Regions from separate parts of the Ureibacillus sp. FSL K6-0165 genome, predicted to be linked through region 1. Evidence: riboswitches for the same ligand, from Rfam matches in the RefSeq annotation. Region 1 holds a riboswitch; each other region holds the start of a gene.
The links. Region 1 has a riboswitch for thiamine pyrophosphate ahead of thiM (hydroxyethylthiazole kinase). Riboswitches for the same ligand answer to the same signal wherever they lie in the genome.
Positions count from the first base shown of each region.

Region 2: it holds a riboswitch for thiamine pyrophosphate, as region 1 does, so the genes downstream of both, thiT (energy-coupled thiamine transporter ThiT) here and thiM (hydroxyethylthiazole kinase) in region 1, are expected to answer to the same signal.
Region 3: it holds a riboswitch for thiamine pyrophosphate, as region 1 does, so the genes downstream of both, tenA (thiaminase II) here and thiM (hydroxyethylthiazole kinase) in region 1, are expected to answer to the same signal.
Region 4: it holds a riboswitch for thiamine pyrophosphate, as region 1 does, so the genes downstream of both, NST00_RS04040 (LuxE/PaaK family acyltransferase) here and thiM (hydroxyethylthiazole kinase) in region 1, are expected to answer to the same signal.

Region 1 covers NZ_JBBOQS010000001.1:2,124,872-2,129,089, forward strand. Annotated here, with positions in the region: gene thiE (thiamine phosphate synthase) at 1-554, opposite strand, end outside; gene thiD (bifunctional hydroxymethylpyrimidine kinase/phosphomethylpyrimidine kinase) at 547-1,362, opposite strand; gene thiM (hydroxyethylthiazole kinase) at 1,365-2,111, opposite strand; TPP riboswitch at 2,191-2,292, opposite strand; TPP riboswitch at 2,357-2,459, opposite strand; gene NST00_RS10560 (reverse transcriptase-like protein) at 2,599-3,252, opposite strand; gene NST00_RS10565 (carbonic anhydrase) at 3,961-4,218, opposite strand, start outside.
Region 2 covers NZ_JBBOQS010000001.1:1,205,521-1,209,738, reverse strand. Annotated here, with positions in the region: gene NST00_RS05925 (acyltransferase family protein) at 1-277, shown strand, start outside; gene NST00_RS05920 (transposase) at 436-1,791, opposite strand; gene thiT (energy-coupled thiamine transporter ThiT) at 1,927-2,487, opposite strand; TPP riboswitch at 2,583-2,688, opposite strand; gene NST00_RS05910 (AAA family ATPase) at 2,753-4,218, opposite strand, start outside.
Region 3 covers NZ_JBBOQS010000001.1:408,185-412,402, reverse strand. Annotated here, with positions in the region: gene NST00_RS02080 (NCS1 family transporter) at 1-427, shown strand, start outside; gene NST00_RS02075 (hypothetical protein) at 437-631, shown strand; gene NST00_RS02070 (M23 family metallopeptidase) at 794-1,786, shown strand; TPP riboswitch at 2,030-2,135, shown strand; gene tenA (thiaminase II) at 2,238-2,924, shown strand; gene tenI (thiazole tautomerase TenI) at 2,940-3,542, shown strand; gene thiS (sulfur carrier protein ThiS) at 3,539-3,748, shown strand; gene NST00_RS02050 (thiazole synthase) at 3,751-4,218, shown strand, end outside.
Region 4 covers NZ_JBBOQS010000001.1:810,133-814,350, forward strand. Annotated here, with positions in the region: gene NST00_RS04030 (ABC transporter ATP-binding protein) at 1-7, opposite strand, end outside; gene NST00_RS04035 (acyl-CoA reductase) at 20-1,459, opposite strand; gene NST00_RS04040 (LuxE/PaaK family acyltransferase) at 1,456-2,544, opposite strand; TPP riboswitch at 2,598-2,709, opposite strand; gene NST00_RS04045 (MarR family winged helix-turn-helix transcriptional regulator) at 2,877-3,329, shown strand; gene NST00_RS04050 (GNAT family N-acetyltransferase) at 3,350-3,871, shown strand; gene NST00_RS04055 (FMN-binding negative transcriptional regulator) at 3,877-4,218, shown strand, end outside.

The sequences.
Region 1 (4,218 bases):
CCGTCAGCTCCTGCTTCTAATACCATATGTGCATTGAATGGAGTAATCCCTCCAATTCCGACAATTGGGAAATTCGGATACATTTTCCTTGCGTCCTTTAAAAAATCAACCCCAGCTGGCTTTTTGGCATCAGGCTTCGATTTCGTCTCGAAAATTGGACCAATCCCTACATAATCTGCCCCTCCTTCGACAGCTTTCACCATTTCTTCTTTATTATGAACGGAAACACCAATTATTTTGTGTTGAAACTTTTCGCGAATTTCTTCTATCGGTGTATCATCTTGACCAACGTGAATGCCATCTGCGTCGATTTTTAATGCAAGATCCACATCATCATTCACAATAAAAGGAACTCCATATTGCTTACAAAGGGATCGACATGCTCTTGCAAATTGTTCTAATTCTTTTCCCATTAACGGTTCATTTCCTTTTTCCCTTAGTTGAAAAATCGTAATACCTGCTTTTAAAGCATCTTCTAGCACTGATAGCGGGGACTCATTATTACAATTTTCCGTACCCATTATGAAGTAAACAGCTAAATCCGTTCTATTCAACAATTTCCACCTCTACTTTAGCACCAAAACGGTGAGCAAAGTGATTTGTTGGGCCATGTCCACGTCCGATATTTAGTGGATTTTCAATTGCCATTTGAACAAATTTTTTCGCTTCGATAACGGACTCTTTTAACGAAAGCCCCTTACCTAAATTTGCTGTAATAGCTGCAGAAAAAGTACACCCTGTTCCATGGGTATGTTTCGTATCAATTCGTTTTGATTTTAATTGAAAGAAAGAGCCGTCTTGAAAAAAGACCGTATCAACAGCAGATGGACCTTCCAAATGTCCGCCTTTCATTACTACACAATTAACACCAAGTTGCAAAATCTTTGCTGCTGCTTGTTGAATGTCATCTGCTGTTTCAATTTTCATACCTGTGATTGTCTCAGCTTCTGGAATATTAGGCGTTAATACGGTTGCTATTGGCAATAATTCATTTTTCATCGCTTGTACGGCCTCTTCTTGCAATAACGCTTGCCCACCTTTTGCAATCATCACTGGATCAACGACTATTTGAATATTTTTATCTATTAAATTTTTTGCAATCGTTTTAATAATATCTGCAGAAAATAACATACCTGTTTTTAATGCTTTCACTTCAAAATCTTGTAAAACTGTATTCAATTGTTGTTCCACAAATTCAGACGTTGCAGGATAAATACCTTCTACGCCTAATGTATTTTGAGCAGTCAATGCGGTAATGACAGATGTACCAAAAACATTTAGCTCCTGAAATGTTTTTAAATCCGCTTGAATGCCAGCTCCCCCGCCGCTATCTGAACCAGCAATTGTCAAGACAATATTCACAGTTATTCACCTCTTGAAATTTGATGTAATCCATTTAATATTTCAACTTGGAAGGAACCAAGGTATTTTTCTTTCGAAGCATTTTCAGCGACTTTTTTATAGTCAGCTAATACATTTCGAATATTTTCAAGTTTTCCTCCATCCAACGTTAATGCTGCAGCACAAATAGCACTTAATAAACAACCTGTTCCTGTAACTTGAGTCATTAACTCATGGCCACCACTAACTGGATAGTGTTCTATACCGTCAGTCACGAAATCTTCTTTTCCAGATACAGCGACAATTGCACCATACTTTTGAGCAGTTTCCTTAGCAACAAGGGTAATATCCATTTCTCCTTCTCCACTATCAACTCCTTTTGCTTGCCAATTAATTCCCGCAATTGCTGCTAATTCTCCAGCATTACATCGGATTAAATCAAATTTAATCTCTTTTAATAAATTTTTTGTAATTTCTTTACGATATGTTGTAGCCCCCGCCCCGACAGGATCAAGCACGACAGGAATGTTTAGTTCATTTGCTTTTTTGCCAGCTAATATCATTGCTTCTACTGAATTTTTATTTAATGTACCAATATTAATTAATAATCCGTTTGCAATAGCGACCATGTCTTCTACATCCAATGGCTCATCTGACATAACTGGTGAAGCTCCAATTGCAAGCAAACCATTTGCAGTAAAATTCGTTACAACGGTATTTGTAATACAATGAATTAATGGATTTTTTTTTCTTATTTTGATTAAGCTCATATATATCCTCCTATAATTGTAAAAATTTATGTAAAGAAAAAAGCTCCTTTGCACGGCGCAAAAGAGCTTTGAAAATAGAACACAATCTTTCATTGCTCCCTACGGCAGTGCTAACTGCATCAGGTTCTAAGGGTTAGGTGATATCACCTTCTCAGGCACTTGGCCACCCCTGCAATTATCATATGAAATAAAAAAACTCTCCAAGTTTGGAGAGCAACAATACACATAATCATAATAAAATTCATACGATAAGGTATTTTGCTCCCTACGGCAGTACTAGCTGCATCAGGTTCTAAGGGTTAGGTGATATCACCTTCTCAGGCACTTAGGCCACCCCTGCAAAATTTAATAATTTTTTTGTTGTTATGAAAATTATAACACATTTTCATTTTATTTTTTCAAATAATTTAATAGAATTTAAAAAGATTGCTAGATAAAACAGCTAAATCACTTAAATTCTAGATTGAATGTCACAAGTTTTTCTCGATTAATCTAACTCTATTTTTCCTTCAATTATGGTATTATTCAATGCTTGAGTTGCTAATCGATCGACTTCTTCATTCCCTTTTCGCGAAACTAATTTAAATTCAGATTTGATTCCTAGTTGATTTAATTTTTCATCAATTTTATTCGCCCAATTTGTTAATTCTTTTTCATAAATAGGCCATTCTCCACTCATTTGATTAATAACAACCTGTGAATCACCAATGAATCGAACAGTTTGATGATGAACGCCTATCATTTCTAACTCTAGAATACTTCCGTATAAAGCCGCATATTCCGCTTCATTATTAGATTTTAAGCCAAGTTGCATTAAATTTTTTCTAGTTCGATAAGATTTTCCGTTTTGTTCAAAATATATGGCAAATCCTAAACCGGCTTTTTGACTTTCTAAATCATAACCACCATCAAAATACACTGTCACATTGGATGGCTCAGTTTCGATTTCCTTTAAATATTTTTTTATTTCTTTAACAGACCATGTACTGTCATATTGATCAATAAAGGTCATATGTTTTACTTTTCCGGTTTTCTTTAATTCTTCTGCAATCAATAGGGCTTGAACTGGCGGCATTTCATCTGATCGAAAAGTTGTTTCCAATCCTTTATGATGATACGTCCATTCAATGGTTATTTTCATGAATATAACCTCCCTGTTCCTGTTTACTTCAACAATTCGATATGTGCACTAATGTAGGCTTTGGTTTTTAATTTTTTTTATGAAATGTAATCGAACATAACGAAACTTCAATCGCTTAATTCGATTATACATGATACGAAAAGATGAGCGGATGTTTGAATAATCTTCAATGAAATCGAGAATGACATGTTCAATCATAATGAAGAACCATAATGTAAGGAAAAGAACAAGGATTACACCATCAAATAATTTTGTGACTATCAAGTAATATGAATAGAAGAAGTATTTAATCGTTATAAAGATGAAGCTAACTGTGATGATAACTATTGGAATATATCGAAACAACAAAGTTTTTTTTGTGAAAACCATAAGGAGAAAACTTACAATACAACAAATCAAGACAAATATTACAGTTAACATATTAATAATCATTCAATTCACCTCACTATGCAACTGGATGAAGGAAATTACCACTTTTTTAGTTATTTTTTCCTTTAATAACAAAAATATTCAATAACGTGAGGCATTTTTAAAACAGTAATCATAAAACGATTTATGAGCTTAATTAACACAAAAAGGAGCGATACCGCCCCTTTTTCTTTAACCATTTAAAATTCTAAAAATCAAACCATAAAATATTCAACATATTTATAAAGTGCTTTTCAATGTCAATCGTTCACATGGTTTGAGGAAATATCTTTAGGATATTTAATTGATAGTTATTTTAAAAATTTTCCTGTCATTCGTTGGTTGTATAGGTCGATTCGTATGACCGAAAACAACTCTAAACATTGTAATTTGTTCAATTGAAAATTCGATTGGCTCTTCAAATACAATCCAGTCAACCCCTTCTTTACAAGGAGGTGTCGTCAAAGAACCGGAATAGTAATACCCTTCCCTTACTTCAGGAATTAATTGTAATAAATTGAATGAATCCATTTCTTTTTCATTCATATTTTCATCTTG
Region 2 (4,218 bases), 920 kb from region 1:
TCCTTTTGTCGTTGGAATAACAAGCATGATCTTAGCCTATGGACAACTGATTCCATCTTTTAAAATTATTCGAATCATTAGCAAATATGCATTTATGATTTATTTAATTCATTGGAACATATTATCATTAACCGCAAAGTACTTTGTATCATTTTTCAACAATGGTTATCTAGCAATTTTAGCAATGATGATATCAACGCTAATCGTTGCCATTACCATTTCAAAATGCATTTCGTATTTACCTTTTGGGAAATGGATTGTAGGTAAAATTAGATAAACGTATAAAAATTTATCCATAAAAAAGCGAATTAGGAAAACAATATTGTCTCCCAATTCGCTTTTTATTTTAATTCACAATTGAATCAATTTCATAAATCATAGTTTTTCTGAAGTATAGAGTACCCCTATACTAAAAACTTCGTTTTTTTTTTTTAATTATGCAACTTGGTTTTGTTGCTGTAATAAAGCATTGATTCGATCAACTGCTAGTTTGCAGGTATTATAAATTAACGTCACCAGATTGAAATGCATTTTTGCTTTCTTTCCTGTACGATGACGGACATTGTTTAATTGAAAGTATTCCTTTAAATAAGCGTTAACGCGTTCGACTGCTGTACGTTCTTGATAAAGCTGTTTCCATCGTTCTGTCCCACGTGCTGGATAGGTAAATTTACGGATATCTATATCACATTTGATTTTGAAAACTTTTTGGCAAAGGGTGTCTTCTCGTAATGGGCAAGTTGCACATTCCTTTGGACGTGTGAATTTTAATGTATTGTACTTAGCGTCAAAGCTGTCATATTGGTAACTATGTTCACGCACACAGGTTGGACGAAAATGTTCATCGAATCCTATATATTCTCCTTCTCGGCGAACGTTGTAAGGAATCACGACTCGCATGGACTGTGATACGGCTTGACGGTAAATAGGTTCAACATCATAACCAGCATCAAATATAGCTATTGTAAATTGACCGTTTCCTAAGTGATGAAGTTTTTTCAATAATGGAATCGCAGCTTTACAATCACTTAAATTACCTGAGGACATCAAACGAGTGATGATATATTGACTTTTCGTCGAAACAGCTAAATGTGCTTTATAACCAAACCAGAATGTATTTTTTCCTTTACTATTCTTTTTCACACCCCATTTTGGCTCAATCGGTACATCCTTCCAAAGGGTTTCTAATGGGATATCCAGCTGTTCTTTCAGTTCTTTTTCATAGGTTGATTGATTTCCTTTTTTCTCTACTTGTTCGGCTAACCAAACAGCTCGTTCAGCTTTAGTTTTACGACCACGTTTTTTAGGAGTTTTAGGTGCTTTCTTTTCTGATGGTGTGAAAGCATCACGAGCTTCAAAGTGACTCGCATCGATGGCGACATGTTCATCATTTAGAAAGCCTTCCAACATCGCTGTTTTGATGAGTGTATCGTTCATTTTATCTAGCACATCTGATTCACTAATGACTTGAATCATGCGTGAATAAGAGCTTTCAGATGGTACGACATCAGACACAAGGAATCCACAGTCGAAACGAAATAAAGGATCATGGACCAAACGTTTGACTAAATCCTTCATTGTTGGAATTCGTTCGACAATACGAATAATCAGCGATTGAATCATTGCACCATAATTCAATTCACGTGGTGCACCTTTCAATGTCTTTTTAGAAAACAATTGAAAAATAGGTTGAATGTCAATCACACTAAAAATGGCATCATAACGATGGGAACTTTCCATTTCTAATAATTGATGGATGTCAAAAAGAGAAATTTGTTTTACAATAGTCATAGGGTACTCACCTCTTTCGTATGGTTTGTTTGGTTACTTACCATTATAACGAAATTTGGGGAGGTACCCATTTTTTATTGTCTTGAATCCCTTGAAAATCAAGGGGTGAGAATTATGAAATTAACTCAATTGTAATCAATTTTCTTTTTTTATCAATCTTGGGCTTGCAGTAAAGATGAGCACCGCTGCAACTGCAGTTAAAATAATAGCCGGAACCATATATGAACCATTATACCCGATAGAATAAATCCAGGCATTTTGATCGCCTGCATATTCTTTGAAGAAAATAGCTCCTGCAAGTGTATGACAAATAAAGCGCAACAAACCGCCAATAATTGTTCCGATGATAACAAATAATGCAATTTTATTTTTACGATTTCCTGATACTCCATCTAACACTTGTTTACGAACAATTGCCGCAAATCCTACGAAAGTAAATGCAAAAACATAATCAAGCAATGCTTGAGCCCAATGGACAATATAAGGATTAATTGTCATGTTCAATAATCCTACAATCAATCCAGTCATAAGTCCTGCAGATAGTCCCCAACGAATAGCGATTAAAATAATAGGCAGCATAACTAAACTAACGGATCCACCCTGCGCCCAAATAGAAAATTTCAATTGGTCTAACACATAACCAATTGCAGCAAAAATCGCAATTTCAACCATCCATAATAATTTTTGGTTTCTCATTCAATTATCTCCTTTCTCTTCGTTTATAGAACTTGAGAGAAGGATAGAAAACTACAAAATAAAAAAACGTCCGGACAGAGCCGAGACGTCTTTGTTTCGGTTTCTATCCACATCCCTACGCAAGTACTAACTTACAGGTTCTAAGGGTTAGTGCATCCGGCACACTCTCAGCTGACTTCATCAGCACCCCTTGTGGTACAAATCTTATATTCTATTGGGAACAATGTCATTTTATCAAATTATATGAAGATTGCAACCTCATTATTTACTTTAATATAATGGATGTTTTACTATAGCCCTCTTTTAATTTTTCTACTTGTAATATAGCAGGCATTGCCGATTTTAATTCCTCCACATGAGAAATAACCCCTATCATTCGGCCGGATTTTTGTAGTTCAATGAGCGTATCAATTGCTTTCATCAACGATTCTTCATCAAGGGAGCCAAAACCTTCATCAATAAACATTGTTTCGATTTGAACATTTCCTTGGAAGCTTTGAATCACATCCGCCATTCCTAGTGCTAAACTTAACGAAGCATTAAATTTCTCTCCGCCAGATAAAGTTTTTACATCTCTTGCTTGTCCAGTGTATGCATCATATACATCTAATCCTAATCCACTTTGCCTACCGTAGGACTCCAATCGGTCAGAAACTTGTAAATAATATTGACCGTTCGATAAATTTTTCAAACGAAGATTGCTTGCTTCTGTAATGAGCTCTAAATACCCCATTTGTACATAGCGTTCAAAGGAAATTTTTTTGCTGTTGTGTCCACGAAGTAAATTATATAATTCTATGATTTGATTCGATTTTTCTTCCATTTGAAATATATTATTGGCAAGTCTTTCAAGCTTCTCTGCAAAGTCGATGCAATGTTTTTCACAAGCTTTCGAGTAGTTTAATTCATCTAATGCTTTTTCATAATTAAACTGCAACGCTTCCAATTCTTTTTCAGCTTCTGTTAAATCGACCTTTTCTTTATCTTTTAATTTTTCTGCTTCCTCTTTCACTTGCACTTGTAAAAAATGAAGCTCCTTTGAATAATTATCATATTGCATTTGTAAAGCTTCAATTTCCTGTTCTGGACGTCTAGCAAGTAGAAAATCTTCCGTCGATGTAAACCTTGCTAGTAGAAGAGCTGAATGGAAATTTTCCTTTGATTGTTGACATTTTACTTGAATATGTTTCACTTGTTCAGTTATTTGTTTAAATGCCTCTTCATTCATTACAACTTGTTTGTTAGCTTCCTGATACTGCTTTTGGGCTGTTTCCCAAGATTGTTTTAATTGTTGCTTATTGCTGATTGCTTGTTGAAGTGCAACTTGTAATTGGGAAAGGTCTTTAATCTCTTCTGGTATTAATTTTTTTTGTTGCTCTAAAATCGTACTATTCTGCGTGTATTGTTCATGTTTTTCATGATACTGACGTTCGATTTCCTTACGAAAATGAACTAATTGTGCATTTTCATCTTGCAGAATTTTTATTTGTTTTTTATTTAATGTAAGTACTTCTTTTTGACGTTCTTTTTCTTTTATAGCAATATTTATATCTTGTAATTGATGAACATATTTTTGATATTCTTTTAATGGCGCATGATATTGCATTAATTTTTGTTCTATTTCTTGTAATTGATGTCGTTTCGATTCTAATTTCCCTTGAACAGCAAATTTCTTTTGCTGAGCTTCATCTAATGTTGCTTTCAGTTTTTTCAATTCCGTTTGATTAACGG
Region 3 (4,218 bases), 1.7 Mb from region 1:
CATTGGCGGTATTTTAACATCGATTGTTGGTGTATTGTTTGCAGATTATTATATCCTTCGTAAAAGAAGAGTGAATGTTAAAGATTTATATGAAGTAGATGGTCAATATCGTTATGCTAACGGAATTAACTGGGCAGGAATGCTTGCATGGATTATTGGGGGAATTATTGCCAATTTATTACCGACCTATTCTTCAATTGTAGGATTGGTAGCAGGTGCGGTTATTTATTATATTCTTGCAAAATATTGGTGGTTTAAAAAATATCCTCAAGCTGAAATAGTAGATCCAGATGATTCCAAATATTTAGGAATTACAGCTGGTAGGGACTGGATGATTGATGGTACAGAGACGGATGTAGAAGTGATCTTTGGAGAGCTAGAGGTGGAGGCAACCGAGCAAGTCATCCCATCGAAAAACATAGAATGAGGTGATTTGATGTCTGAAGAATATAAGGAGTTTCTTAAAGAAAAAGAAATTATTGAAAAGTATTTAGAAAAGGGATTAAAAATAGAAAAAATTTACGAAAACTTAGATGGTACAGTTGTAAAATTTTCAAATAGTGATGAAGAAATAATACTTACAACTCCAAATGCTAGAAAATTAATAGTTACAAAGTTGATACATGCTTGATTCTTTCGTGCTTAACATGTGTTGTTAAGCACTTTTTTATTTGCATAAAACTCTCCTACATAAAGGAAATTGGTATGTAAAATAATGGACTTTATTGTCATAGGAAAATCACTCATGGTTTAAAAAATTCGGGATATTCTAATGAAGAAAGGAGGATTCGTTTTGGTTCGAAAAATATTTCTCCCCTTATGTTTGGCGATTGTATGCTTTTATATATTTCCGACTTACGTAAATGCAAAAGAAACGAAGGAAAATGTTTATCAGGAAAGAATGAATTTGTACAAAAGCTACGAAACGCCATTTGTCCCATGGTATCGTTTGGCGGCGGTCGATCAATATGAAAGAAATATCCAAGAAGTACGGAAGGATATTCCGAAGCGTGAGAGTATCATCGCGATTCAGTTTTCTCCTGAATTTTGGGTTGGAGAATTGAATCCAAATGAGGAAGATACTTCACCTTTTTCAATTGGATATTTTGGGGGGAAAGGTCTTGATGGAAACGGAGATGGCAAGGCAGATCGAAATCATGACCAAGATATTCTTTATACAATGGCAACGTATTTAAGCGAATTTGGCCCGTCAGAAGAGGATTTTAAAACTGCCTTATGGGAGTATTACAAAGATGAAAAAATTATCAATCAAATTATAACCATTCAAATACTTTATAAACATTTCAATTCTATTGAGTTAGACAAGCATATTTTTCCCCTCCCAGTTCGAGGCTATAATTACAGCTATAAAGGAACTTGGGGTGCTAGCAGGGGATGGGGCGGAAGACGTATACATGAAGGAACGGATATTTTTGCAGGCTATGGCACGCCTGTTCTGTCAACTTCTTATGGTGTTGTAGAAGTGATGGGATGGAATCAATTTGGCGGTTGGCGAGTTGGCATTCGGGATAATCATAATACGTATCATTATTACGCACATTTAGCATATTTCAATAAAGATTTGAAAGTTGGAGATATTGTAGAACCGGGAACAATTCTTGGCGCCGTAGGAAGTTCTGGATATGGTAAAGAAGGAACGAGTGGAAAATTCCCTCCACATTTACATTACGGAATGTATAAATTTAATGGCCGTACAGAATGGGCATTTGACCCATATCCACACCTTTTGCAATGGGAAAAACAAACAAAGAAGGGACAAAAATAACAAGAGTTGCTTTAGCGAAAAATCGCTAGAGCAACTTTATTTTATGGTAGAAGCCGCAAACATTTTTAGCTAAAAGTATTTGAAGAATATCCAGTCTGCTAAAAAAGATTATGCTTTTCAATGAGACACTGGGAAGTAGAAAGTTATATATAGTTGGAATAAAATACCAAAATTTATATTCATTTTAACTTATTGAAAATTTTATGAGTTCATGTAACAATGATTGTAATTTAATAAAGCATTATAAATCACTAGGGGTGCTAATTCATTTTAGCTGAGAGAGGCATTGCCTCAACCCTTTGAACCTGCACTAGGTAATGCTAGCGAAGGGAAGTGGTTGTTGGGACTCGTATTATCTATTTTTATATCTTTTTGCATTCATTTCGAGTTTTAAGCCACTTCAATTTGAAGTGGCTTTTTTTAATGGTGAATTGAAAGGGAGGGAGAAATGATGAAATTTACTGACCGACTCTTTGAAAAGTATTGGTCAACTTGGAGAAAAAACCATGAACATCCGTTTGTGAAAGAGTTAGGTGCAGGCACATTGGACCCTGACAAATTCCGTTTTTATATGATTCAAGACTATTTATACTTAATCGATTATTCCAAATTGTTTGCTTTAGGTGCGGTGAAAGCGCCAAATCTTGAAGTGATGACGGTGTTTGCCAACCTGCTTTATTACACAATGAATGGAGAAATGGCGTTGCACAGAAAATATGCGAGTCGTTTTGGCATAACGGAAAAAGAGCTGGAAGAGGCAAAACCGTCTCCGGTAACGCTTGCATATACGCACTATATGTTAGCTGTTGCACAAAATGGTTCTATCGCTGAACTTGCAGCTGCTCATTTAGCTTGTGCATGGAGCTACTGGGAAATTGGATGTGAACTTGCTGAAATCGAGGGTGCTAAAGAACACGGATTATATGGAGACTGGGTAAAAATGTACAGTTCCGAAGAGTTTGGCCAATCAGCGCAATGGAATCTCGATTTGCTTAATCAATTGGCAGAAGGAAAACCGGAATCTGAACTTTTACGACTAGAAGAAATCTTCTTAAATACAACACGATTTGAATACATGTTTTGGGACATGGCATACAACAGGCAAATGTGGCCGACTGATGAAAAAGTCAATGCATGAAAGGAAGTCAATGTATTGGAACTGCATGCCATAACTGATGGAAAAAAATCAATTAAAGAGCTGAAAGAGATTATTACATCCATTGCCGATGTTGTTGATTACATTCATATACGCGAGAAAAGTAAAGTGCCCGCAGAAATCGTTGCGCTAGTAGAAGAACTTATTTATGCAGGGGTGGAGAAAGAAAGGCTTGTTATTAACGACAGGCTTGATATAGCCCTACTTACGGGTATACGGAACGTACATCTTCCAGCAAACAGTCTTCCGGCAGCAAAAGTAAAAACGGCGTACCCATATATGAGAGTTGGGGTTAGTGTGCATTCCGTTGAGGAAGCAAAAACTGCTGAAGAAGCGAGGGCAGATTATTGTCTTTTCGGTCATGTATTTGAAACGGACAGCAAAAAAGGATTGGCAGGTAGAGGAACGAATGCCCTAGGTAAAATCGTTGAACAATTGCAGATTCCCGTGATAGCGATTGGTGGAATTACGCCAGACAACGTTGAACAAGTGCTGGAGAAAAAAGTGCATGGCATTGCGGTGATGTCTACCATTTTCTCATCGAGTCAACCAAAGGAAGCCGCAATCCATTTAAAAAATATTGTTCAAAAAGGGGGATGAAGTTGCATCTTTACATTAATGGCCGAAAAACAGAAGTGCAAAGTAGTATTCAAAGTGTTGAAGATTTGTTGAAGTTTTATAAATTACAAGATCGCATAGTCGTGGTTGAACAGAATGGCGAAATTGTATTGAAAGAACAGTACAGCAAGCAGCTAGTGAATGATGGCGACAAAATTGAAATTGTTCATTTTGTTGGAGGGGGATAAACATGTTAAAAATTGCAGATAAAGTTTTTCAATCAAGATTGTTGTTAGGTACAGGGAAATTTCCGAATTTTGAGATTCAAAAGGAAGCGGTAGAAGCATCTGGAGCAGAGATTTTAACTTTTGCGGTCAGAAGAATGAATATTTATGAACCATCCCAACCGAACTTTTTAGAAATGTTGGATCTTTCCAAATACACGCTTTTACCGAATACGGCAGGAGCCAAAACAGCGGAAGAAGCAGTGAGAATTGCGAAACTCGCAAAAGCTTCAGGGTTATGTGACATGGTGAAAGTCGAAGTCATTGGGGATGATAAAACTCTTCTCCCTGATCCTATTGAAACATTAAGAGCATCAGAAATGTTATTAGAAGAAGGATTTATTGTCCTTCCTTACACTTCTGATGATGTAGTGTTAGCGAAGAAGCTGGAGGAATTGGGAGTTCATGCTATCATGCCAGGAGCTTCTCCTATT
Region 4 (4,218 bases), 1.3 Mb from region 1:
AACTCATATTAAAAACCTCCTAATCAACATAAGGAGCAAATTGTTCACTATCCACTATTGCCGATGATTCGATGTCTACCATTTGAATTAAATCCATTAGATTGAAGCGTCCATCATGATGCCAACCTGCTTCAGGGGAAGTCATTTTTCCTAGTGCTGTGATTCGTGTTACGCCAACGTTAGCCAACAACTCTGCCCAGTGGAAAAGTTCTTTAGGGGTTGCGGCCATACCAATCGTTTGAAGAAATGAGCGGTATGGCTTGATGTATGGCAGAATGTCTTCTAATTTTTCAAAAGAAATAACCCGAATAACTCGATTCAACGGGCTTGCCGTAAAAACTTTTTCCTCTTCTTCAAAAACAACCGTCCATTGATGTGTGGAAGTTCCAAGCACTTCTTTTCCTGTTTCTGTAAAAGTGCTCATTTCTTCCTTTTGCCGCCATGAAGCAAGGGCAACTGATTCTTCCATGGAAAGCTTACGCCTTGGATAACGCTTTTCGAAGTTTTCTAGCTCCCCCGCAATCAAGCGGGCAAATTCCACTGGCGATACTTTTCCGCCTTTTTGCACATAAAATAAGTGCGGTGAGTAACAACCTTGCTGATCGTAACGAATGACATCAAGTGCGGCTTGATGAGCAATTCGCCATGCTTTGTGCGCATCTAAGGCAGATTTTGAAATGATGCCAAAGCTTACTTTATGACCAAAAGGTAAAAAGCGAGTAGTAATGGGAACTTGTTTTTTTAAAGCTTGCAGCGTTTCGTTGTTACCGTATCCGATAACGAGATTCGACTTTTCAAATATCATCTTCTCTCGCTTTTCATCGCCGCCTTTCCACCACACAACTGCAAAGCAATTGGCAAGACTCGGCTCGGCCTCTGCTAAGGCTTTTGCAAACCAGCCGGCAAAAAGAGGTTCAGAACTTGAAACTTTTCCGATATTTCCTGCTTTTACTAGCAGACCAGATACGAAACTCCAAATAGGCAGTGCTGGAACATTCCCTGCCCATACATGGGTAATGAGTTCTGGTCCAATTGCTTTTGAAAAACCACCTTTTGCGCGCGGCTGAAAATGATCTAATAATAATGGATTTCCTAAATCTTCTACTAGGAAACGCTGGAGTTCGTGCTTGCGAAATGTTTTTAAAAAAGATGTAAGACCAAGGCGAATTACCTCCTCATCATAGCCGGTGACAATCGGAAGCAACTTTTCCGCCTGCTGTCGATAAGATGAACTGCGGTCCAAAAATTGTTCCGTTACATAACCGATGATGTCCACTACTGTTGATACCGACAGTGATTTTAAGATTTCCGCACTTTCTCTTTTCACCGTGTCAATGACCCTCTGCATTTGCTCTAATGTAAGGAGAGGCAGTTCCACTTCTAAATCCTGAAACTTCAGGATTTTCTTATCAAATTTCGTTTCTGCGATATTTGGAATATATCCAGCTGTTATTCTCATTTTGCTGTTCCTTTCGCCAATTGAATAAACTCTTCTACCGCTAGCGAGCATCCCCTTGCCTCGGCACCTTGAACTCTACCGAACAGATAAAATCCTTCATCAACCGCCATTCCTACATCTTCAGTAGCAACCGCCATTACGGAATTAAAGTTCGCTAAATCATAATGAACTAAAACACCACGTTCTCCTTCTGGAACCTCTTCACCTGTTAACGGATTGATGACTCTCGTACGAATCCAACTAGGTCCAGTTTTTATAGATGGAACGACCTCATTGCCATCATCATAAAATTGCGTGCTTAGCTCTGTTATGCCGTACATATTAATACAATTGCTTCTATCTACACCGAAATATCTTTCAAGCAACTGATAAAATTCATTTAAATCCAATTCCTTTGATTTATTTTTATAACCACCAGTATCAAGAATTTTGCTTCCCTTCGGCAGATTAAACGTTTTTCCTAAACGCTCCAATTCCTCAAACAAATGAACAAAACTGAAACTTGCTCCGAGCAAAGCAAATGGTTCTCCTGTTTTTTCGGCATGTTCCAACTCACTGATGATTTTTTGAATATGTACGCCGTTCTCTTTTAATAAATAGCAGCTGTCCTCTGTGCCAAACTCTTTCATGACAAGAGCTAAATAATGGGCTAAGGATGAGTGCGGCATTTTCTCTTCAGTTGGAAACAAAATTCCCATGCGGATGCGATTTGTTTCTTTCATAAACCGTTCTTTAAAGTTGATAATCATGGAAAGTTCTCTGATTTCGAGAGTGGAATGAAAGTGTTTGCCTTGTTTTCCTTGGGTTGTTCCGCTTGTCATAAAGACTCTAACCGCTGCCTCTGGATCTGAACATGTCAATGGAACCTCTTTAAAGGCACTCATCGGCACATAAGGAATGTCTCGCCAATTTTTCACAAGCCGCGGTGTCTTTCCTTTTTGGCGGCAAAATGTTTGATAGGGGAGATTATGTTTGTATTGATAATTAAAAATATGTAAAGCCAAGCTATTAAACTCTTCTTCTGAAGCTTGATTCTTTTTGATAAATTGAGAAAGTTCCTCTATGATTTCTCGTTGCTGAGTCATCGGTTTTCACCCTTTCCGCAAAATAAAATGCACTCTGCCTAAGCAAAGTGCATAATTCGACTTACTACACTCCCTGCGCTGGCATTACCCAAATCAGGTTCAAACGGTCAACGACGGATTAGTCGTACTCTCAGCCTGCTTCCGCAAGCCCCCGGTTAATATATTCAATTTCAATATAAAGTCTACTTATTCTTATGAAAGATTGCAAATTCTTTTGAATTATCACCCTAAAATTATGTAGATATTCAATTATTTTTTGTTGCAAATGCAACAAAGTTTGATTAAAATGAATTAAAAATATTGCATTTGCAATAAAAATGAAGGAGTTCATTATGAAAGAAGTTCTTCGTGAAATTGGGATGATAGCACGAGCACTAGATTCAATCAGTAATATCGAGTTTAAAGAATATGACTTAACAAAAGGTCAGTATTTGTACCTTGTACGAATATGTGAGAACCCAGGAATTATTCAAGAAAAGTTGGCTGAAATGATCAAAGTGGATCGGACAACTGCATCACGCGCAATAAAAAAACTAGAAATGAACGGATTTGTTGAAAAGCGAGAGGATCCACAAAATAAAAAAATTAAGAAACTCTATGCGACCGAGAAAGGCAATAATGTTTATCCGTTTTTAATAAGAGAACATGATCATTCTAACGCTGTAGCTTTACAAGGATTATCTGAAGTAGAAGTGGAAACATTATTCAATCTTTTGCAGCGGGTAAGAAAAAATGTTGAAAAAGATTGGGAATACGTTAAGAAGGGAAACAAACGAAATTATTGATATGAGGAGAGATGTTCACTATGACAATCAAAATAAAAACATGTACCCTTGAAGATTTGCACACATTACAAGAAGTGGGCATTGAAACGTTTTATTACACATTTAAAGATCAAAATTCACCTGAAAATATGAAAGTATATTTAGAAAAGGCATTTAATATAAAACAATTAGAGAAAGAGCTATCCAATATTCATTCACAATTTTTCTTTGTCTATTACCAAAATGAATTGGCGGGTTACTTAAAAGTCAATAGTGATGATGCTCAGACGGAAAAAATGGGCGATGAATTCCTTGAAATTGAAAGAATTTATATTCGAGAGAAATTTCAGAAGCATGGACTTGGTAAATCCTTGCTAAATAAAGCGATTGAAGTTGCAAAGGAATGGAATAAAAAGAAAATTTGGCTTGGGGTTTGGGAAAAGAACGAAAATGCAATTGGTTTTTATAAGAAAATGGGATTTGTTCAAAAAGGATCTCACTGTTTTCATATGGGCGATGAAGAACAGACTGACTTGATTATGATCAAAACATTGGAAGGTTGATTAACATGTACATACCGAAATATTTTAGGGTGACGGATATAGACGAAATTATTGATTTTATTCAGAAAAACTCCTTCGGCACGATTGTTTCGACATTTGAAAATAAACCAATTGCTACTCATTTACCGTTGGAGTTGCGAAAGCAAGGGGATGATTATTATATAACGGGACATTTAGCTATCAACAACCCTCAATGGAAAAGCTTTGAATCACAAAATGAAAACGTGCTTGTAATTTACCAAGGTCCACACGCATATATCTCATCATCTTGGTATAGCCATGAAAATGTACCAACTTGGAATTATCAAGCTGTCCATGTTTATGGAAAAGCTAGTATTATGAACGAA